DNA from 2 places in the Paenibacillus sp. FSL H7-0703 genome. Region 2 is predicted to be linked to the other one. Evidence: riboswitches for the same ligand, from Rfam matches in the RefSeq annotation. Region 2 holds a riboswitch; the other holds the start of a gene.
The links. A riboswitch is a leader RNA that binds a small molecule or an ion and turns the genes downstream of it on or off. The one in region 2 is predicted to bind S-adenosylmethionine.
Positions count from the first base shown of each region.

Region 1: linked by a shared signal. The riboswitch ahead of metA (homoserine O-acetyltransferase MetA) and the one ahead of MHB46_RS19725 (methionine ABC transporter ATP-binding protein) in region 2 are both predicted to bind S-adenosylmethionine.

Region 1 covers NZ_JBBOPF010000001.1:1,634,035-1,646,032, reverse strand. Annotated here, with positions in the region: gene MHB46_RS06900 (Lrp/AsnC family transcriptional regulator) at 1-122, shown strand, start outside; gene MHB46_RS06895 (aminotransferase class I/II-fold pyridoxal phosphate-dependent enzyme) at 135-1,346, shown strand; gene MHB46_RS06890 (aspartyl-phosphate phosphatase Spo0E family protein) at 1,461-1,667, shown strand; gene MHB46_RS06885 (hypothetical protein) at 1,769-2,338, shown strand; gene MHB46_RS06880 (cob(I)yrinic acid a,c-diamide adenosyltransferase) at 2,357-2,920, shown strand; gene MHB46_RS06875 (RluA family pseudouridine synthase) at 2,942-3,901, shown strand; gene MHB46_RS06870 (arsenate reductase family protein) at 3,945-4,310, shown strand; gene MHB46_RS06865 (5'-3' exonuclease) at 4,383-5,279, shown strand; gene MHB46_RS06860 (ROK family protein) at 5,502-6,380, shown strand; gene MHB46_RS06855 (HRDC domain-containing protein) at 6,546-7,553, shown strand; gene corA (magnesium/cobalt transporter CorA) at 7,716-8,651, opposite strand; SAM riboswitch class I at 9,203-9,328, shown strand; gene metA (homoserine O-acetyltransferase MetA) at 9,447-10,364, shown strand; gene MHB46_RS06840 (PLP-dependent transferase) at 10,490-11,674, shown strand; gene MHB46_RS06835 (aminotransferase class I/II-fold pyridoxal phosphate-dependent enzyme) at 11,671-11,998, shown strand, end outside.
Region 2 covers NZ_JBBOPF010000001.1:4,420,395-4,432,392, reverse strand. Annotated here, with positions in the region: gene MHB46_RS19755 (NAD(P)/FAD-dependent oxidoreductase) at 1-293, shown strand, start outside; gene MHB46_RS19750 (YuzB family protein) at 405-662, opposite strand; gene MHB46_RS19745 (NifU family protein) at 750-995, shown strand; gene MHB46_RS19740 (SDR family oxidoreductase) at 1,088-1,852, opposite strand; gene MHB46_RS19735 (MetQ/NlpA family ABC transporter substrate-binding protein) at 1,997-2,839, opposite strand; gene MHB46_RS19730 (methionine ABC transporter permease) at 2,915-3,583, opposite strand; gene MHB46_RS19725 (methionine ABC transporter ATP-binding protein) at 3,580-4,602, opposite strand; SAM riboswitch class I at 4,738-4,877, opposite strand; gene MHB46_RS19720 (Cthe_2314 family HEPN domain-containing protein) at 5,003-5,728, opposite strand; gene MHB46_RS19715 (UbiD family decarboxylase) at 5,780-7,546, opposite strand; gene MHB46_RS19710 (COX15/CtaA family protein) at 7,676-8,605, opposite strand; gene MHB46_RS19705 (thioredoxin family protein) at 8,821-9,165, opposite strand; gene MHB46_RS19700 (DUF2515 family protein) at 9,402-10,691, shown strand; gene MHB46_RS19695 (putative polysaccharide biosynthesis protein) at 10,709-11,998, opposite strand, start outside.

The DNA of each region.
Region 1 (11,998 bases), 2.8 Mb from region 2:
AACTGTCGCCTATTGATTCGGTCTTATCTACCAAGACTAATTTTACGCTTAAAAAATACAAGCAGGACGGAATTATCTTTGAGGACCATCAGGAAGATAATCGTCTGATGATTTCGCCGTAAAGGAAGATCATGATGAATCTCAAAACAGAAGCATTTACCGACAGTAACAAAGCCATGAGTTCCTATTTGTCCCCGTTGGTGCGCGAGATCCCATCTTCGGGTATTCGTAAGTTTTTTGACTTGGTGGGTGGCAACAAGGATATTATTACCCTTGGTGTAGGCGAACCGGATTTTACAACCCCTTGGCATATGCGGGAAGCCTGTGTCTATTCATTGGAGCGAGGTTTTACCAGCTACACGTCTAATGCGGGAACGCCAGAATTGCGTGAAGCGATTAGTGATTATCTGAATGAGCAATTTGAAGTCCGTTATGATCCCAAAAATGAGATTATCGTAACCGTTGGGGGAAGCGAGGCGATTGATCTTGCTTTGCGTGCGTTAATTGTACCTGGCGACGAAATTCTCGTGCCCGAGCCGTGCTACATTTCATATTCTCCAATCACTTCGATTGGAGGCGGGATTCCAGTAGGTATTGAAACATTTGCTAAGGATGAATTCAAGCTGACAGCTGAGGCGTTGGAGGCAAAAATTACACCTAAATCCAAGGTGTTGATTTTATGCTATCCGAGCAATCCAACTGGGGCTACGATGACTTATGAGGATTGGCTTCCGATTGCCGAAGTCGTGGAAAAACATGATTTGATCGTCATTTCTGATGAAATTTATGCTGAATTGAATTATGGAGAGAAGCATGTCAGTTTTGCCGCTATGCCTGGTATGATGGATCGTACGATTCTGGTCAGTGGTTTTTCCAAAGCCTTCGCCATGACAGGCTGGCGTATTGGATATACATGCGGGCATCCAGATCTGATTGCCGCTATGCTCAAAATCCATCAGTACACCGTAATGTGTGCGCCTTCTATGGGTCAAGTTGCGGCACTGGAAGGCTTGCGGAATGGTTTGGGTGAGAAAGATCGTATGGTAGAAGCCTATAATCAGCGTCGCCGTCTGATGGTTGAAGGGTTCCGGGAAATCGGCCTGGAGTGCCATGAGCCAAGAGGGGCTTTTTACGTTTTCCCTAGTATTCAAAGCACGGGACTCAGCTCAGATGAATTTGCACAGCGTCTTTTGGCAGAGGCTAAAGTTGCGGCTGTACCGGGTAATGTGTTCGGTTTGGGAGGCGAAGGCTATCTTCGTTGCTCATACGCGACTTCTGTTGCTCAGCTGACGGAGGCACTGGATCGGATTGGTCATTTTGTAGAAAAAGTAAGAAAAGAAGGTTAAAATTATTTTTTTATGGGTAATTCATAAAAAATAGTCTTTTATTTCTAAATTTCTATGCTATAATTTGAAATCGGAAGCAGGAAGTTCAATTTTTCAATTGTAGGAGGAATGCTCATGTCATATGTTGGATATAATTCATCTAGTTCAATAGGATACGACATTTCCCTGGAAGATGAAATTTTGTTCCTGCGCAATGAGATGATGCAGACATTTCAGGAAGAGCAGTCCTTCACCTCTGATCTTGTTATCCAGATCAGTTGTAAGCTCGATTTGAAAATCAATGAATATATGAAGCTGTATGGTACGGAATGCAAGGTTTAACCGTATGGAGTCAGCCAAATGTAAGAAGAAGGCCGTCGGGCCTTCTTTTTTTGCGTTCACAACTTATGATATATTAATGGCATGGAAGAGGGGGCGTACATATGAGAGCAGGGCTAAAAAGGCTATCGCCATGGATCATCGGAATGCTTGCACTTGTATTATTGGCTGGATGTGGGGGACGGGACAAGAACAGCTTCTCCATTTTTATTATGGATAAAGGGGATGCTTCAGTCATCCGTGAAGAGCTGGCACAAAAGCTTAAGGATAAGCTAGGCGAACAGGCTCCGACCATTGAGATTTCGGTCAGTCCGCTGTATAACCAGCAGAAGCTGGTTGTAGAATATGCGGCCGGGGAGCATGATCTGTTTCTTTTGCCGGAAGAGGACATGAAGCTGTATGGACAGAATGGCTCGAATCTGCCGTTAGATGATGCTTTTGACAAGAAGACGTACGCTCGGGGCGTGTTCGAGGGCGGCGTATTTAAGAAGAAGGGGCAGGAGGAAGAAGGATCAGATGTAAGCAAGGAAACTCATTTGTTCGGAATTCCGGTGGAGCAGATGAAGATGTTTAAGGAGCTAAAATATAACTCCAAAACATTATTTGCTACCGTGCCGCCTCGTACAAGCAATAAGGAAGAAGCCATCAAGGTGCTGAAAGCACTTACGGAATGATAAAGGGGATGGAATGAAATGGGCATATATACTAGAACAGGTGATGAAGGACAAACTTCTGTGATCGGCGGTCGAGTGTCCAAAGATGATGATCGTGTGGAGGCATACGGTACAATTGACGAGCTGAACAGCTTTGTAGGACAAGCGATCAGCTTTGCCGAAGGGGAAGAGTTTACGGATATTCGGACTCAATTGGAAGAAATACAGCAGGAGCTGTTTGATTGTGGTTCGGATTTGGCGTTTGTTAAAATTAGTGAAAGCAAATATAAGGTGAAAGACGAGCTGGCAGAGCGTCTGGAAGGCTGGATTGATGCATGTCAGGAGGAAAATCCGAAGGTGGAGCGTTTTATTATACCGGGTGGTAGCACATTATCCTCAACGCTTCATGTTTGCCGTACAGTTTGCCGACGCGCTGAACGCCGTGCTGTTACACTAGGTAAACATACGGATATTAATCCGGCGGTACGTCGGTATTTGAACCGCCTTTCTGATTATTTCTTTGCCGTTGCTCGTACAGCGAATGTCCGTCAGGGTGTGCCCGATGTCGAATATGTGCGCAGCAAAAAAGTGTTCCGCAAATAAGGAGGCAACCGGGAATTTGTGATGAGCTTGTATTATGAACCTATCGTATATACGATCCCTCCTGAGGAGGAGGGCATGCTGTTGAAGACTATTTTACAAAAACGTATGAACATTTCTCGAAAGTTAATATCCAAACTCAAGCTGACCGAGCAAGGTATTATGCTGAACGGGACACGTGTGTACATCAGCGTAAAGGTGAAGTCCGGGGATCGAGTAGAAATTCGTATGGAGCGCGAGCGTTCTGATGATATTTTACCTGAACCCATTCCTTTTGAGATATTGTTTGAGGATGAACATCTGTTAGTGGTGAACAAGGCGGCGGGCATGATTGTCCATCCGACTCACGGTCATTACACAGGAACACTGGCTAATGGGGTTGTGCATTATTGGCAGGCCAAGGGAGAGTTGTTCCGGTTTCGTCCTGTTCATCGTCTTGATCAGGAGACGACGGGTGTGCTGGTAGTAGCCAAAAATCCGTATGTACACCAGCATATTTCTGAGCAGATGATTGCGGGAACGGTGGATAAGCGCTATACAGCTTTGGTGCATGGACGGCCTGAGCTGCAGGAAGGAAAGGTAGACGGACCGATTGACCGCAACCCGGATGATCCGCATTTACGTATGGTGACCCCGGATGGTTATCCTGCCCTTACGCTGTATAAGCTGGAGGAAGTGTGGAACGGGGGAAGTCGCATTGGGCTAAAGTTGGAATCCGGGCGTACGCACCAAATTCGAGTGCATATGACTTATATCGGTTGTCCGTTGATCGGAGATAAAATGTACCGGATTACACCCGATGATGCTGCGCAACGTGAGCGATATGATCAGCTCGATGCCAGGATGCCTCGACAAGCCTTGCATGCCTCAGAGCTGTCCTTGGAGCATCCTGTAACCGGGGAGCGGCTGAAGTTCTATGCTCCGCTGCCTGAAGATATCGCTGAAATGCAGGAGCTATTAAGAGCGCAATATCATCCAGAATAAAATATAAATAAGCGATTGAAACCAAGTGGAGGTTATTCTAACGATGAGCCAACTGAAAGTATATCAGTATTCTAAATGCAGTACCTGCCGTAATGCAGTGAAATGGCTGCAAAACAAGGGACATGAGACGGAACTTATTCCTATTTTTGAACAACCGCCCGGACCGGAGGAATTGGAAGACTTGATTGGAAAAAGCGGGCTGGAGCTAAAAAAGTTTTTTAATACAAGCGGTGAGGTGTACAAAGAGTTAAAGCTGAAAGATAAGCTTGGAGACATGAGCCGTGAAGAGCAAATTTCGCTTTTATCCTCGAATGGAAGATTAATCAAACGCCCGATTGTAACCGACGGGAACAAAGTAACGATAGGATTCAAAGAGGAAACATTTGAGGGCACATGGGGAGCTGAATAACGCCCAATTAACCCCCACGATATGTTATACTGTGGGGGTTAAATATTATGATGAATGGGAGCAATACAATCTGTGACACAACGCAATGAACAATCCGTAATGCTGGTTGACGGCATGGCCCTGCTATTTCGCGCTTATTATGCAACCGCCGCAAACGGTTATATCCGTCGTACAAAAGCTGGAGTGCCAACGAACGCCATATATGGTTTTATTCGATATTTTTGGGATGCAGTTCAAACGTTTAATCCTACACACGTCATTTGCTGCTGGGATATGGGCGGAACGACATTTCGTGGGGAACATTTTGCTGCGTATAAGGGAAACCGTGCCGACGCACCAGATGATTTGATTCCCCAATTTACATTGATTCGGGAAGTGACGGACAGCCTCGGCATTCCCAACATTGGAGCGGAAGGTTTTGAAGCCGATGATTGTATCGGTACGCTTGCACGCCATTATTCGCAAAATGAGGACATGGATGTAATGATTCTCTCGGGAGATCATGATTTACTTCAATTAGTGGATGATCGGACACGGGTCATTATTATGAAAAAAGGGCACGGCAATTATATGGTATACACCCCGGAGACCCTGCTGACTGAAAAAGGGCTTAAACCACGCCAAGTGGTGGACCTTAAAGGCCTGATGGGGGATGCAAGCGATAATTATCCAGGAGTACGAGGTATTGGTGAGAAAACGGCACTCAAGCTGGTGCAGGAATACGACTCTATTGAAGGCATCCTGGAGAATTTGGATCAATTAACACCCTCGGTCCGTAAAAAAATTGAGAGTGATTTGGATATGCTGCATCTTTCACGCAAGCTTGCTGAAATTCACTGCGGTGTACCTGTAGCATGTGCTTTGGATAGCTGTCTGCTGACGCTGGATCACGTGCAAATTGTAGACAAGTTTGAGCAGCTTGAAATGAAAAGCTTGTGTACATTGATGGGTGTCGCAACCGGATCATAATGAAGCTGTTAGGCTTGATACGGACAATTTAAGTGAAGTAAGTTTATAGGGATGCTGACGCTGGGTGCGTTAGTGTCCTTATTTTTATACCGTTATGTCAAGGGAGTTGTATAGTCATGTGAAGGATTATATACAATTGCGATAAGGGGATTGACCTCGGGCACATTTCAGGTGAATATAGTGGAGAGAGAACCGGATTATTGAAAGGGGACAACAGCAACTATGACAGTATTGGGAGCAATTGAGGCAGGCGGTACCAAATTTGTATGTGGAATTGGTAACGAACATGGGGAGGTACTGGAACGAGCAAGCTTTCCAACGACCACCCCAGCAGAAACAATGGAGAATGTCATCGCATTTTTTGAAGGCAAGGGCATTGAAGCATTGGGTGTAGGCTCGTTCGGGCCGATTGATCCAATCGAAGGCAGTGATACATATGGCTATATTACAACAACGCCAAAGCCACATTGGGGAAATTACAATTTAATTGGCAAACTGAAACAGCATTTTGACGTGCCTATGGGGTTTGACACGGATGTGAATGGAGCAGCACTTGGTGAGTCTATTTGGGGTGCCGCCAAGGGATTGGACAACTGTCTGTATATTACGATAGGTACAGGCATCGGGGCGGGTGCTTTGGTTGGTGGAAAGCTGATACATGGATTATCCCACCCGGAAATGGGACATATTCTGGTACGTCGTCACCCAGAAGATACTTACGAGGGGACATGTCCTTATCACGGAGATTGTTTGGAGGGACTAGCAGCAGGTCCTGCACTCGAAAAAAGATGGAAGGTTAAAGGACATGAGCTTTCTGTCGACCATCCAGCCTGGGAAATGGAAGCGTACTATTTGGCACAGGCTTTAATGAGCTATGTATTAATCCTGTCACCGCAAAAAATTATTATGGGCGGGGGAGTGATGAAGCAGGACCAACTGTTCCCGCTCATTCGTATCAAGCTTCAAGAACTTTTGAACGGATACGTACAGCATTCGAGTCTGACAACAGATATTGAGCAATATATCGTATCTCCGGGATTGGGTGACAATGCTGGATTGTGCGGTGCTCTGGCATTGGCAAAGGAAAAGCTGAATCATTAGAATTTATGGTTGACGGCACTCTAAGGTACGGTTATTATATAGGCAACAGCATAGTACGGCTCAAAAAGGGAAGCACCTTTCTTGCGAATACGCAGGATAGGTGCTTTTTTTGCGTTTTTGTGTTGTGCGGGACTGTCTTTCAACGATATGAGGGAGGAAGAAATCATGGAGATTGTATTTTTAAATCGCTTGTCCAAACGGAATGAACAGGGCTATGAGGACTTTGCTCAGGTATGGATTGGGCAACATGAAGGGGGATGGAGTGCAGGCTGGAGCACACAACATGTCCCGGATGAAAGTATAGACGACCTTTGGTATGAGGGCAGCTTGTGGCAGGAATTACTGCATGTATACCGTCATGAGCTGGCGCTCAAAATGGCTGAGGGCTACAGGCCCTTAATCCATGGCGTATTTCATGAGCAAGAAGGATCATCAGGACGAGGACAAACGCTGCAAAAGCTGTATTGCTACAGTGATTTGTTTCCACGTGATGAAGTGTATGAGCAGTTGACGATGTGGAGACGGCAAAAAGCAGCAACGGAACGAAAAGCGCCTTATTTTATCGCTACGAATCGGCTGCTTCGACTCATTAGCGTCTATCTTCCCCATACCGAAGAAGAACTGTTGGAGCTGCCTGGTATGGGTCAGGGTAAAGTGTCGCAATATGGGACGGAGCTATTGGCTATTACGACACAAAATGACCGGACCACGCCATTTCCGTTGAACTGGGTAACAGAGACGCTGGAAGAAGAAGTTTTTTTGTCATGGCTATACAAGCAAAAAGAGAACCAGTACAGGCAGGAGCTGAACAAATTCAGCCTAACTAGAACGATTATCGAAGGCATTTCGGACGGTCTTTCACTGGAGCATATCGGAATGAAGACAGGTTTGCATCGTAGAGAGATGATTGAAGCTGTGGAGCATTTGGACAGGGATGGCATTGATATGGAGAAGCTGATCCGCAAGGAATTGGTGAATGTATCTGAGGAGGAGCAGGCAGCCATCTGGTCTGCTTATGAAGAGTTGGGGGATACGCTGCTCAAGCCCGTCATGCTGAAAGTGTATGGGGAAGAAAAGGCAACCGAAACAGGACTGGATCAAATTTACGAGCGTCTGCGTCTGATCCGTATACGGTTTCGTCATCAGCAGGTACCCGACCGACATGTTGGATAATATAGAACTGATTGAATAAAGCTAAAGTTATTAAAGTACATTCAGGGTCCAACAGACTAAAAAGCAGCAGCCAGTTCCTCATAGGACACGGCTGCTGCTTTTTATGATCAAGCTTGAAAATCGAAATAGGTATCCAACTCCGTACTTTTTCCCCTTTTCTTTTTAAACCCAGTCTTTCTTGCGGAAAATACAGAACATACTGACACCTAATGCCACCATAATACCAATGACGACAAAATAGCCATAACGTGTATGAAGCTCAGGCATATTATCGAAGTTCATCCCATATATTCCGGTAATGACTGTCAATGGCATAAATACGGTCGTAATTGCCGTAAACACACGCATAATTTCATTGGCACGGTTGGCGATACTGGATTGATAAGCTTCTCGAAGGTTACCCATCAAGTCGCGGTAAGTTTCAAAAGTCTCCGAAATTTTCACAGCATTTTCATAAATGTCGCTGAAATATTTTTGCAATTGATCGTCGATGAGCCGCAAATCCCGTTTGTTCAGGGTATTGATGACTTCTTTTTGTGGACCCAGCACTTTTTTCAGCCACAGAATCTCACTTCGTAAGCCGATGATTTCGTTCAAATGCGACTTTTTCGTATGCATTAGAATATCTTCTTCCAGCTTCTCAATGCGGACCTCAATCCGGTCACCAACCAGAAAATAGTTGTCAACAATCAAGTCGACCAACAGATACATAAAACGGTCAGGCTGGCTGACTTCTTGCTCCCACAGCATAGGCTTGAGGGTACGAAGCTCATTTATTTTCTGCTTGGTCACCGTAATGATAAAATGGCGGCCGAGAAAAATGTTCAAAGCTCGCAAAAATATTTCTTCATCATCAAAACGAATGCTATTTACAACGATAAAATAATGGCTTTCATAAATTTCAATCTTCGGACGCTGTTCTTCTTCACTCAAACAGTCTTCTACTGCAAGATCATGCATGGAAAATAAAGGCTGGAGCACTGTCAAATCATCGACATCGGCATCAATCCAATAAAAACCTTCTGCCGGTGCAGTAAGCGCCATTTCAATTTCTTCGACAGGGGTAAAAACCCCGTTGTTGACCAAACGGATTTTCATATATGTCACTCCTTATGCTCCGTCGTAACGGAAATACGTTTACCTTAAGCATAAGGAATGGACTCAGTTAGCCAGTTAGCCGGTGCGGGTAAGCGTGCACTCCCATCAAAAGCCGGAGGCTTTTGGAGCATGCAGAGCCTGGCGTCCCGTCTTTCGGCAAGCTGAAGTCATTCCTATGCTGTTGTTCAGGGATCGCCGCCTATTCGGACTCGGGTCGCCTTCCATTCCGGATTCACCTCTCAAATGTTCTTTTTTAGATTGCCACAGTATCGCAGGAAACACTCAAATCTGCACTACTACTCCATATTTTTGCCTAATAGCACTTGTATAGTATAACGCTCGGCCTACGGCCTTTCAAGCGCAAAATCATGGGCTAAATCAACAGTAGTGGCAAGAGCTTCAGCGAAAGGAGGGATATGATTTAACCTATGGAAAAGGTAGACAAAATGTGATTGCAGGGCACAAATTTAAAAGTCCCATCTTGACGAAGCCCAGCCGATGCATTAAAGTGAACAACAAGAACTTTGTGAACCCAAAATGAATATAGCGAAATCTTATCAAGAGCAGGTGGAGGGACTAGCCCGATGATACCCGGCAACCGGCGATTTTAATCGCACGGTGCTAATTCTTGCAGGACGCGCGCTTTGTACAAAGAGCGTTGCCCTGACAGATGAGAGAGGCGCATATGGATACAAATATGACCTTTCTCTAACCAGAGAAAGGTCTTTTTATTATATGCCCGGCATCTCAGCAGGACGATTTTCGCAAAACTTACCGAACAAGGAGTGAGTTTACATGCCGATTAAAATTCCAGATACACTACCTGCCAAGGAAGTGCTGGAGGGCGAAAATATTTTCGTAATGGATGAAAGCTTGGCTTATCATCAGGATATTCGTCCGTTGCGCATCGCCATTTTGAATTTGATGCCTACGAAGGAAACAACGGAAACCCAACTATTGCGCCTGGTCGGCAATACGCCGCTGCAAGTGGACGTCACGCTGGTGCACATGAAGTCTCATGTATCCAAAAATACATCGCAAGAATATTTGAATATGTTCTATAAAACGTTTGACGAGATCAAGAACAGTCGTTTTGACGGCATGGTCATTACAGGAGCTCCGGTTGAACAGCTTGAGTTTGAGGATGTGAACTACTGGGAGGAGATCCGGCAAATCTTTGAGTGGACGAAAACGAATGTAACTTCGACCATGCACATTTGTTGGGCCTCACAGGCAGGTTTATACCATCATTTCAATGTCCCGAAATACGGGCTCGACTACAAATGCTTTGGCGTATTTCCACACACCGTGATTAAACCTAAAGTAAAATTGCTACGCGGCTTTGATGAACTGTTTTATGCCCCTCACTCCAGACATACGGAGGTTCGGCGGGAAGATATTGATCATATCGCCGAATTAGAAGTTTTATCCGAATCCGAGGAAGCTGGAGTGTACCTCGTAGCCACGCTTGACGGTAAACAAATTTTTGTAACTGGGCATTCTGAATATGACCCGCTTTCATTGAAATGGGAATACGACCGCGATGTGGCCAAAGGAATGGATATTGAAGTTCCCAAAAATTATTTTCCTAATGATGATCCTGAGCGCACACCGCCCTCAATCTGGCGGGCGCATGCCAATTTATTATTCTCGAATTGGCTGAACTATTATGTATACCAAGAGACACCTTACGATATCGGGCCCCAGATTTAAAAAAGGGGCTTGTAGTTTACCCTTGTACAGTACCACCTTGCAGTAGCGCAGCAGTATAGTCTTTGACATCCATTTTTGCAGGATTGGTTATAGAACCCACTATGGAAGTTAACAGGAGGATTCATATGAGTGAGAAACAGTGGAAAATCGAAAGTAGATTGGCACAAATCGGTTCAGTAGAGGAGCCAGTAACCGGGGCTGTTAATTACCCGATTTACCAATCTACGGCGTTCCGCCATCCCCGTCTGGGTCAAAGCACAGGATTTGATTATATTCGGACGATCAATCCCACGCGAAAGGTACTGGAAGAGGCTTCTGCTGCACTTGAATCTGGTGATGCAGGCTTTGCATGTAGCTCAGGTATGGCGGCGCTGCAAACGGTATTTGCATTGTTTGGACAGGGAGACCATCTCATAGTATCGCTGGATCTGTATGGCGGGACATATCGTTTGCTGGAGCGTATTTTATCTAAATTTGGTGTGACAGCCAGTTATGTGGATACGAACGATCTTGAAGCACTCGAACAGTCATGTCGACCGAATACCAAAGCCGTATTCATAGAAACGCCTACAAATCCGTTAATGATGATTACTGATATTCGAGCGGTTGCCGAATGGGCATCACAACATCAGTTGCTTACCATTGTAGATAATACGCTGCTAACACCATATTTCCAGCGGCCATTGGAACTGGGCGCGGATATTGTGGTACATAGCGCAACCAAATATTTGGGCGGACACAACGATGTGCTGGCAGGGTTAATCGTAACCAAAGGCAAAGAGCTATCAGCTGAAATTTCCTTCCTGCACAATTCCATAGGAGCGGTGCTTTCCCCGAGTGACTGCTACCAGTTGATGAAGGGGATGAAGACGTTAGCGCTGCGTATGGACCGACATGAGCATAATGCAACAGTGCTGTCTAACTATTTACTGACGCATCCGGCGGTGGCGGAAGTATTTTATCCAGCTCTCGAAGGCCACCCAGGTCGTGAGATTCAAAATAAACAATCCAGCGGAAATACAGGTATCTTCTCCTTTAAAGTAAAGGATGCTCGTTATGTGGAACCTTTGCTTCGTCACATTAAGCTCATTGCGTTTGCGGAAAGTCTCGGCGGTGTGGAATCGTTAATGACCTATCCCGCTGTGCAGACACATGCGGATATACCAGCAGAAATTCGGGATGCTGTCGGGGTAGATGATAGGCTGTTGCGTTTCTCCGTAGGCATTGAGCATACAGACGACCTCATTGAAGATTTGCGTTCGGCGTTGGAAGCGGCACGTCAAGAAGTAGAAGGAGGGGAGCTGCAATGATAGAGGATGCGAGGAGGATCGGGCAGGATCTGAACAAAGATCGGAAGTTCGCTACCAAGCTGCTGCATTTTGGTTCTGAAATTGACAGCGTTACGGGGGCCTCGAGCGTCCCGATCTATCAAGCTTCTACCTTTCACCATCATGATATTTTTAATCCTCCACAGCATGACTATAGCCGTTCAGGTAATCCGACACGACAAGCTTTGGAGGATTATATCGCTTTATTAGAAGGCGGGGCGTGCGGCTTTGCCTTTGCGTCAGGTATGGCGGCCATCTCCACTACCTTTATGCTCTTATCCGCTGGAGATCATGTCATTGTTTCCG
Region 2 (11,998 bases):
AAATACCGGATCATCCTGAGGTGTATGTGGTCGGAGACTGTGCGAGCCTTCCCTACTCTCCAAGCGCTCAAGCAGCAGAAGTGCAAGGGGAGCAAATCGCACACATTGTACGCGACCTGTGGAAAGGCCAAACGCCTCACCCGCATCCTTTAAAGCTGCGCGGTACATTAGGCGCACTTGGCAAGAAGGCCGGGTTCGGCTATGGCTTTATGGGCAGTACCTCATTGCGCGGACGAGTACCACGCCTGCTTAAAAGCGGTGTGCTCTGGAAGTCCAAACGCCATTTTGGCTGATCACATGCTAAACAAACAAAGAAGGCCCGCTCCCAGAGCAGGTCTTCTTTGTTTCTTGAGTGTTTGCATCATGTATATTCTCTACAAAAAGGAGCTGGCTAACAAATCCTTTCAATCCAAATCTAGGTTATCCCATGCTTCAGCTTCCTTAATTTTGTTCATAATCACTTCGTACAGAAGCTCTGCTGAATCTGCAGATACAATCTCGCCGTTGACCATCGCATAGGGTTCGGCGTTGCACTGACCGCAATTGCTTAGGCAGCCGTATTCAATCACATCATAATCTGGATTCTGTTCCAGCTTGGACATGATCTCATCGGTACCCCAATGCATATTACTGGTGCAAAACTCAATAATAGGTCTTAACATTTTTTCACCTGCTTTGGATGACGGGCATTTTAATTTGGCCCGCTTTGTAATATAATAATAAAGGTATAGGAAAGGAGTTGAATTCTAATGAGCGAAACACAAAGCGTTCAAATGTATGATGAAGTAGCTGATGTACTGGATAAGCTCCGTCCGTTCCTGCAACGCGATGGTGGCGACGTTGAGCTGGTTGACGTTGAAGACGGCATCGTTAAGCTGAAGCTGGTAGGCGCTTGCGGCAGTTGCCCAAGTTCCACAATCACGCTGAAAGCAGGGATTGAACGTGCTCTTCTCGAAGAAGTCGACGGCGTCCAAGAAGTGGTACAAGTATTCTAATGCTTGATGCATAATGATCATGAGAGTCTTGACTTCGGTAACGAAGCTCAAGACTCTTTTTTGTGTTACAGCGTCTGAGGGATCACTCAAGCTTATATGGTTGGCCGAATGGGGTCCAATCCTCCCGATACATCCATAATATTACCTGTTATAAAATCCGAATGCTCCTCACACAAATAGGCGATCACTCGCGCAATGTCCTCTCCGCTCCCCGGACGTCCACGCGGTGTCTCTTTATCCTGCATGCCGATGACATCGGCGATTGACATTTCCTTATTTGCTCCTCGGATATCCCCTGGACAGATCATATTGACCGTAATGCCATAAGGAGCTTCCTCCACAGCCAGTGACTTCGTAAAAGACACCAGCCCCACCTTGGCGGCTGCGTAGACGGCGCGATGCGGCCAAGCCCTTGCTTCTCCAGCATGACCAAAGCCAAAATGAATAATACGTCCCCAATGCTGGCTACGCATGTGGGGCAATACCAAATGATCCAGCAACATGGTACCGACCAGATTCCCTTGTATCATGGCATGAATCTCAGCTACACTGTAATCCGCAAACAGACGGCGTTCCCGGATGAACGGTCCGGCATTGTTCACCATAATATCGACTCCGCCCAGCCGATCCTGTACTTCGCCAATCAGCCTCGTAATATCTTCCTGAACAGAGATATCCCCTTGTAAAGACAAGCAGCGTACTCCCTTAGACTCAATCACCCGCTTAAGCGCTTCAGCTTCTGCTTGGCTATGCACATAATTCAGTGCAATATTACAGCCTTCATCCGCCAGACGCAGAGCGGTCGTTTTACCTAAACCTTTGGCACTGCCCGTTATGAATGCGACTTTATCTCTCAACAATTTTCCTCCTGTTCACAGAGAACGGTCACCCCCAAGTATAAAATATTTAAGCTTCCCCTACAACTCCATTCAAAAAGAAACCCCCAGTCCTCTTGTTCAAGAGAATCTGGGGGTTGCGTGCAATGCGTTCTTGTTCCCTACTTAAAATGCCGGGATAATTGCGCCTTGGTATTTATCTTCGATGAATTTTTTAGTTTCTGGAGATTGCAAAGCTTTGATCAACTTCTGAATCGCTTCGGAATCTTTATTATCAGGACGTGCTACCAGAACGTTAGCATAAGGAGAATCTTTATCTTCCAGTGCCAGTGCATCCTTCGTTGGATTCAACTTCGCTTCCAGAGCGTAGTTCGTGTTGATCAACGCAATATCCACTTCAGGCAACTGACGTGGCAGCATAGCCGCCTCAAGCTCCTTGAATTTCAGGTTTTTCTTATTTTCAGTAATATCTTTTACCGTAGCTTCAATGTTGCTTGCGTCTTTCAGCTTGATCAGACCTTGTTTCTCCAACAAGAGCAATGCGCGGCCTCCGTTTGTCGCATCGTTCGGAATGGCTACAGTTGCGCCATCTGGGATTTCATCAAGCTTTTTATATTTTTGGGAGTAGATACCGAATGGCTCCAAATGAACTGCGCCCACAGAAACCAAATTCATTTTGCGCTCTTTGTTCATCACATCCAAGTAAGGTACATGTTGATAGAAGTTAGCATCCAGCTGCTTGTCAAATAATTGAACGTTCGGTTGTACATAGTCGTTAAACTGAACGACTTGGAGGCGAACCCCTTCTTTTTCCAACTGAGGCTTGATTGCTTCCAAAATTTCCGCATGTGGCACAGGAGAAGCTCCAACTTTCAGCTCCACTTCACGTGGTGATCCGCCTGTATTTTCGTTCGCATTGTTTGTATCCGATGTTGTGCTCTTTGTACCACAAGCAGCCAGCACCGCAATTAATGTCAAGCTTAATACAGCCAATACCCATTTCTTCATGTTATTACCCCTCCAATAAGTTTGTAATATTCAGGAGCAGACGTCCTGATCAATAAGGATATCTATATGTTTTCCCTATTTTCGAGTATAATGCCGCACGAGGCGATCTCCCGCCATTTGCAGCAATTGTACCAATACAACCATCAGCACGACCGCAACGATCATTACAGCCGTTTCATAACGATAATAGCCGTAGTTGATAGCCAGTGTACCTAGTCCACCGCCCCCGATCATCCCGGACATTGCCGTGTAGGATACGAGCGTAACGACGGTAATGGTTAATGCGGCGAGCAGACCCGGAAGTGCCTCACGTAACAGCACACGCCGGATAATTTGTCCTGTCGAGGCACCCATCGCTTGTGCGGCTTCAATGACGCCCTTGTCCACTTCACGCAGAGACGTTTCGACAAGACGTGCGAAGAATGGGGCAGCCCCGATAACCAATGGTGGGATGGTTCCCAGCACCCCGGTCGAGGTACCTACCAGCGATCGTGTAAAAGGAATAAGTGCAACGATCAAAATGATAAAGGGTACGGAACGTAAAATGTTAACGATGAATGATAATACAATGTATATCACCTTCATCAGAGTCAACGAGGAGCGGCTCGCCAGAAACAATAATATGCCGAGCGGCAAACCAATGATGAGGGTGAACAATGCGGATGCCCCAAGCATCTGAAGGGTTTCCAGCGTAGAATTCCCTAGCTCATCCCAACTCACTTGTGAAAAATCAAGTTCGCTCATTGTCCGATCACCTCCACATCAAGTCCTTGCCCAGACACTTCGCGCAGCGTATGCTCTATATCCTCATGGTTTCCTTCAAAACGAACGATTAGCTGTCCATAGGGTACATTTTTAATGGTAGATATGGTTCCCTGCAAGATCGCAAAATCAACACCAGTGCTTCGAGCCGTACGCGACAGAATCGCATCATATGTTTTGCTGCCCAAGAAGGAGATACGCACCACCTGCGCCGACTCGCCGCCACCTGCTGCCGCAATCGCTGCTTGCAACTCCTCGGGATGCTCTGACTCCCGCTGGATAAAGTCCTTGGTTACCTGGTGCTGCGGCTTCAAAAATACTTCCGCCACCGGACCTTGCTCCACGATGTCACCCTGATGAATGACGCCAACTTTATCACAAATGCTTTGGATGACATGCATTTCATGTGTAATGAGCACGATAGTCAAATTAAAGCGCTGATTAATATCCAGCAGCAATTTCAGGATAGACCCCGTCGTCTGCGGATCAAGCGCAGAAGTCGCTTCGTCACACAGTAATACATGAGGATCACTAGCCAGCGCCCGTGCAATTCCTACCCGCTGTTTCTGCCCACCTGAGAGCTGTGACGGATATTTTCCACTGTGTTCTTCCAGACCCACCAGTTCCAGCAGTTCACGGACCTTCTTGTCCAACTTCTGCTTGGGCGTGTTTACCAGCCGCAACGGAAATGCAATATTGTCATATACCGTCGCCGAAGACAACAAATTAAAATGCTGAAAAATCATTCCGATTTTTCGGCGCTGCATTTGTAACTGGGATTGACTCACAGTAGTGAGGTTTACCCCGTCTACCCATACTTCACCTGAAGTAGGGCGTTCCAATAAATTAATACAGCGAATCAATGTACTTTTCCCCGCCCCGGAGTGACCAATCACTCCGAATATTTCTCCACGCTTTATAGAAAGATTCAACCCAGACAGCGCATTAACGCGTCGGTTGCCTTTGCCATAATGCTTGGTTAACTGCTTAAGCTCTATCAACGTGCTGCGACCCCCTTCACTTCTTCCTTACCCTTTTAACAGTTCTTATCTCTCAGGATTGCATAAAATGGCTATTTATTCATACAAAAAAGAGCCCCTTTCACAGAATGAAAAGGGCCCCACCTTGCGATCCTTTTCTCATCTGCCAAAATCGCTATAACTCTAGCGGTTTTGTAGGAATTAGCACCATCATGTTCCCTCCCAGTGTATTACACCGGGAAAGAACGGGTTGCCGGGCTTCATCGGGCCAGTCCCTCCACCTCTCTGGATAAGAAAAATATGTTAAACTCCAGCTTTAGCTGTCCGTTAAGTTTATATAAAAAAACATAATTCAAGCATTTTTCTGAAACTAGGTTTCAGTATAGATAGTTTACATTGCTTTGTCAAAGGATATTTTCTATCATATTCTTGGGCGTACTGCCCGATTCTCCCATTGTTTCGCAGTATAAGTAAAGGCGTTTGACAGCGATCGACATACCATTTCCAAGCCCTGCTGCAAATCTTCCAAATGGTGATCGAGGTCCTCCAGTTGGATTTTTCCATACAAAGCTCGGTGTCGTTGCCAGAGATCATCCTGCATTTCCGTATTCATATAGTGTATCTCCGTATTCCGACGCTTACGCAGCCGATTGATGGCATCGTTGTAAGTGTCCTTGATATCATTTAAATTATCGGTCAATACAGGATGCATTTTGAGATACTTGAGCTGCCGCAACACGGTAAAATACGAATAATGCGCCTTATACTGCCCTGTTTTTAAATCACACAGATCATTTAGCCAGTTGCCCAGCTTATCTAAAATGGAAAATACCCTCACAAACCCATCTTTATAAAAGAAAACATACAATGCATAATCGGATTTTTCATCCTCACTCATATCTTCAGCATATCCGGCTTTTACTTTCATACGGAAAAAGGCGGCAGCATGATGGCTCTGCTCCAGTTCATCCAGAGATGACATTAGACCGCGTGTCAAAATATCCGCCTTTCGAAAATCGTGGGTCGGATCTCCACCAGCCTGAATTTGCCGTTCCAGCAGGTGCAACATATCTGACATGCTATTCATGGCATCCAGCAAGATGCCCTTGTTCACACGTGGCGGCTCACCCAGTAGCTTGCGTATCATGCTTACACCTCCTTATAAATGTAAAATCCGGCTGTAGGTTTAATTAGGGCGTCAAGCGAAATAACTCGTCCATCGTTGATCTACAAGCTTAACAATATCCTCACGCGGTAACACCTCATCCGGATACCCCGGCTTCATACGCGCATCCACTACAATCGGCAGCTTATAGTTCAGATGATGCAAACGCACTTCGCTGTCCGCGTACATATCCGTAGCCGGGTTAAAGCGTGTGAACACTGTCCACAGGAACGAGGCTTGAGAGCGAACAACTTCTTTGGCATCGTCCACAATGAAGACGAGCGGCCACTCTTGCTCACCTGCAGCTAATCGCTCCAAAACACGTGCCGCCAGCTCAGGCTCCTGCTCAAAGGACGCACCCGATACGACGAGGCAACCTCCGCAATAGGGCTTAATTTCACGAATTCCCGGCAGATCGCCTCCCTCATAAGCACGAGGCAATTCACGTACAGGCTCACCTATCCCCATCAGGATCGCCTTACTACCATGATTCAGCTTGCGACCTGTGTAATCGAGCGTATCGTGTGACGTGTGATTGAAAATAAATAAATCCGTTGCTGGATTAAATCGCTCCAGAATGGTTTCCAGCAGCAGGTTAAAGTCAGATAAATCAATGACTCGATCTGTCAGCATCAGGAACTTGGTCAACGACAATTGACCTTGACCCAAAATGGTAAAACCGGATACAAGCGCTTCACGGGAGTAGCTTTCACGTACGACTGCCGCTGCCAGCGCATGTACGCCCGTTTCCGCATACGCCCACAGGGACTTGACGGAAGGCATCACAAGCGGATAGGCAGGCGACAGCAGACGTTGCAAAAACTCACCGAGATAGTAGTCTTCTTGCCGAGGCTTACCTACAATGGTTGCCGGATAAATGGCATCCTTGCGGTGATGCATATGTTTGACATGAAATACAGGGAAATCATGCTGTAATGAATAATATCCAAAATGATCGCCAAACGGGCCTTCCGGACGGCGTTCATGAGGCGGCACATAACCGCTGATTGCAAATTCTGCTTCTGCTGGAATCCGGTGACCCCCAAGCGGGTCTTCTGTCATGGGCAGCTTGCCTCCCATAATAAGCGAAGCCAGCAACAGCTCAGGCAAGTTTTCCGGTGCTGGAGCAATGGCAGACGCAATCAGGGCAGGCGGGCCACCAATGATAATCGTCGTAGGCAATGGCTCATTACGCAGCTCCGCTTCATGATAATGGAAACCGCCGCCTTTATGAATTTGCCAGTGAATGCCCGTCGTCTGATCATCATAAATCTGAATGCGGTACATCCCCAGATTATGATCCTTGGACTGACCTGGCTTCTCGGTATACACAAGTGGAAGCGTAATAAACGGCCCCCCGTCCTCATGCCAACTGGTCACTTTAGGCAGTGGCGCTAACGGAGCCTCTGTACGGCGAACTCCCAACACAGGGGCCTCGCTGTGAGATACTGTTTTTAGCCCTACTTTTAGCATGTCCTTAATCAGGCCACGTTCATTCCACAATGCTTTGGGTGTAGGTGGAAACAATGTTTTGGTGGCTCCGACAATCGCATCCATCAGTTGCTCTGGTCGCGGGCCAAAAGCCATATCCACACGGCGATTCGTGCCAAACAGATTACTGGCTACAGGAAACGGGGTTCCTTTTACATTCGTGAACAGCAGTGCTGGCCCTTCTTCCTCAATGACTCTTCGATGAATCTCAGCCAGCTCCAAGTAAGGATCGACAGGTGCCTCTATAATTTTAAGATGATTTTCTTTACGCAGCGCTTCAATAAATTGGCGCAAATTCTGGTAGATCAACTGGACGACTCCTCCTAAGCAAATCAAGCCCTCGAGAAACTCGTGGGCCTGGTTTGTTTCTTATATGCTATTATACGTGTTTAAACGCCTCTTGGGCAAAAATCCGCTTCACTATGATCTATGAAATGCTTAAGTACGTTGTGCTTGGGTCGGAACAAGCTTGCGGTCCGGTGACAATTGCCATACACGATAGCTCAGATAAGCTAAAATGGAGAACAACGATGCAATCACCAGCATATGTCCCAGCACGATAAACATGTAGATTTCAGGTCTGTTGACGTACAACAAGATAATTCCAATCACCACTTGAAGCAAAATTAACAAGACCGATACGACACCCAATATACGGATATCTCGGTGATTCGGGTGATAACGGTATGAGTAGTGACCCACAGCCAAGATAATGACGAACAGCAGACCGGCTGAAATCTGATGAAGCAGCAGTGGAGATATGAAGCCCCCAATATTTACAACCTTCTGGATGACCGAGTGACTAAGCAACGCCCCTGAATAGACAGCAATATAGGTATAGATCGTCGATAACCATATAAAGTTACGAAAGCCCCGACTGACAGGCCCAGGAATCAGACGCGGGGTGTGGCGTGAATCTGCATGCTCCTGCCAGGCCCCCAACGTCATCATAGTCGCACTGGCAAAGGCGATAAGCGCAAAGCCAAAATGCAGTCCCATGACTGCAGCCGATTGGGAGAAGACGACAGCCAACGCCCCCATTGCACCTTGTATGATGACAAACATGAGCGTGAGCAGCGAGAATAGCTGCAAATCCTTCCGATGCTTCATAAACAGCAAAAAGCCAACAAATGAGGCGATAGAAAGAATCCCGGCCATGGCACTGACGGAGCGATGAGAGAACTCAATAAGGGATGCGATCGTATGTGCCGGAACCAGCTTACCATTGCAAAGCGGGAATTCTCGGCCACAGCCAAGACCTGAATCCGTCCGTGTCACTACACCTCCACCGAAGGTAGCCAAAAACATGACAATACATGTTACGAGTGCCAGCCATTTTAATATTCTAATTTTGTTATTCAAATTCACCCGTATCCTTCCAAATATAATATTTATTCACTTTATATGTTGTGAAATGATCACTTATAGTAATTATAACTGATATATCGTTCCTTGACATACGAGCTTTGTTGACAAAATGTGAACGTGTCCGTGAGAAAGCCGCCCCCTTGAAAGGAAGCGGCTTTCTGAATGTCTTGATGTTTAAAATTCACTTTGGAACCTTCATGCATGCACAGCATTCATTATTTTGCCAAGCTCGCATGGACTTCAACAGCCCGATCCAAAAATTGCTCAATCTCCTCGCGGGATTTGCGCAGTCTGTTTACCAGACGTACCAGTTCTCTCCCTTCACTGTAGGCGATAAAGCTAGGAATACCCAATACATTCTGCTCTTGGCTGACGCTTTCAGCCTGTTCTACATCAATCTCAATTAATGTAAGCTTATCTGCATATTGTTGTTCCACATCAGGCATGAACGGATCAATGAAATGACAATCCCCACACCAGTCCGCCTTAAATACAGCCACCGTTACGCCGGAAGTAGATATTGCCTTATTAAAGTCTTCATGAGAGACGATTTTTTGCATGGATGATTCCTCCTTAAATTCTTTTTATGCTAAAGAGATTGCACTTTCTATTGTAACGCCAAGTGAAGCTTTTGCACACTCCCCCATTCTGCTCACATGCCGATTGGAAGCCCTCTCATTGAGGCATACTAAAGATATACTTAAGAATCCACATAAGCGACGACATCCTAACAGCATACCCAACTTACTTGGCAGGATACGGGAATGCTTGCAGTTGGAAAGGAGGTTATTTAGTCATGTCTCTCACCGAATGGCTCCATACAGCATCTCGACAGCTTCAAGGAGGGCTAAAGTTACTGGGTTCCGTTCCCCGTGTTGCAGAGGAAGCTTGGGAGGGCAAACGGGCGGCTTGGACCGAATCCCGCAAATTACGCTACCCCTTGCGTGAACTAGCGTGGGATTATCATACAGCACAGGCAGCTATGAATGAAGCTGAAGCGTTAATGCTGGTGAACGGACCCGCAACGCGTCCCTCTTCTCTGAATATGCCCTTATGCGAAACAGACTGTGAGCTGCTGGAGCGTATCAAGAACGATACAGCACAGGAGAATCGCAGCAACGTCACTCGGACTGCTGCTTACCTTGAATGCTATCGTGGCTACCCGGAGTTACACTGGGCATTACTGGCCCACCTGGTTTCTCGTAATGGCGGCTATAATATGACCGATCTGAAAGGGGGACTGATTAGCAACCTGTTCGGCGAACAGGAAAAGGAATGGCTGTATCGGCTACTGGAGCGCTGTAACGCCCTTATTTTTCAGGACGCTTATCCGCAGTTGCAACTCTACATGCACAGCCGCCATTTGGGTCGGAGTTGCTTTCATTTGTTGCCTTATTTTCACGTTTCGCCATTTATGAAGCCCTTTTGGGAACGTTTCTGGGCTTGGCGTGATAGCTCTCTGTTGACTGTGGCGCTCATCATTAATGAACAAAACTATATTGAAGGACGTGTGGTAAAAGATCCGTATTTTCAGAAATTTGTGACACACAAGCCGGGCTTTTATTTGCATGACTGGCTCCAGCTTAATCAGGTTATATTTCCACTTGGGCTGAATGGTGGACTTGCTGGACTAGTGATGGAGCGTTTCGGCCATTTGGATGAGCGGATCGGCTTTGGCAAAAGTCTCTATGCTATGCTCTTCGGCCATCAGCAGGTGCTGGACCAGGTATCCGCATTCGCTAACAGTGTGCCGCATACGGGTTCACGCAGCGACTATTGGCCCGGATTGTTCACACCGAATGAACAAAAAGCGTTGCACTCTCCAGATGAAAGTGCAACGCTTTTAGCACATAAATGGCTACCGCCAGGACAACGTCTGTACAGCCCGGAGCTGAACGCCGTCTGGTCCGATACAGCTTATGATCCAATCCCCCGGTATGACTGGTTTCAGGACGGCTCCACACTTGGACATCTCAGCGAACCAAGGCGACCGCTGTTATTTGCCATGCGCCATGAGCATCGCCATGGCATCCAAAAAACAGCAATGGCCCACGTTGCCCATAACAGCTTGCAACCTTTCCACTGAAAGACTGGAGGACTCTTTTAGCCTCGTTGTCCTATAGACTCACGCTGTAGACGCATTAACGGGCGCAGTACCTTTTGCAACATACGTGGGTAGTTGCCCAGCTCGTCCCTGCGCAATACGCGCAGTACAACCAGCAACACCAAGTAGCATACCAGTACAGTCGCTCCGGCAATGCAGCATGCGATCAAGAAGGCCACACGCGCAGGCATCAGATGCACCAGCAGAATACAGGCTTCATTTACACCGTATCCGATAGCTCCCGAGACGACGACTGCGGTTAAGAACCCTGCCCAGCGACGGCCCATGATGGAAAAGGAGACGATCCCTTTAAGCACACGCAAATTCAGCAACGTGATCACGAGAAAACATAATCCGGTTGCGGCAATGATCCCGTAAATCCCAAGCCAACCAGCCAGCAGCCAGCTCGCTGCAAACTTGACGACGATACCGACCATGACATTAACCATTGAAATACGCGGCTTGCCCATACCGATCAGTATTGAATTAGAAGTCATCATCGTAATCTGGAATATCGTTCCGAGTGTCAGAACAGCGATGATACCACTGCCTCCAAGCGAGCTAAACAGTAAACCATTAATAGAATAGGCGGTTACACATAAAGCCAGCACAATTGGCATTCCAGTCAAAATAGAGATACGCAGGGCCAGCGTCATCTGATTTTGTAAATGCTGCTCATCCTTACGGGCAAATGCCGCTGAAATGATCGGAATGAGCGATTGGCTGAGCGCAATGGCCAAAATCGGGGGAATTCCCGCCACACTCTGTGCCCGAGAGCCTAGATAACCCAACTGAGTAGTCGCCTGATCCAATCCGACTTGACCAGATAGCAGTCTCACCACAATCGACGTATCAATAAAGTTGACCGCCGGAACCGTCAGAGACGACAATACAATCGGAATGGAAAGCTTGAAAATATCTTTGTAAATGCGCATCATCGGTAGCGCGGAGCTTTCCTCTTGGAATTGATCTTGACGATCCTGTCGATCCTGGCGACGCAATTTCACCGTGTAGTACAACATGACCGCCAGAGCGCCAAGACTTCCCATGACACCTCCAAAGGAGGCCCCGGCCGCAACCTCGCGATCTCCATAACCTAGCTTCAAAATAATAAAAGCGAGTACAATAGCGGTCGCTACCCGTGCAACCTGCTCCACAATTTGTGAAATACCGCCTGCGGTCATATTACCGCGCCCTTGGAAGTATCCACGCATCATGGCAATGGCAGGGAACAGCAGTAATGCTGGTGCCAAAGCCTGAATGGCCAAAGCGGATTGCGGAACCCCTGC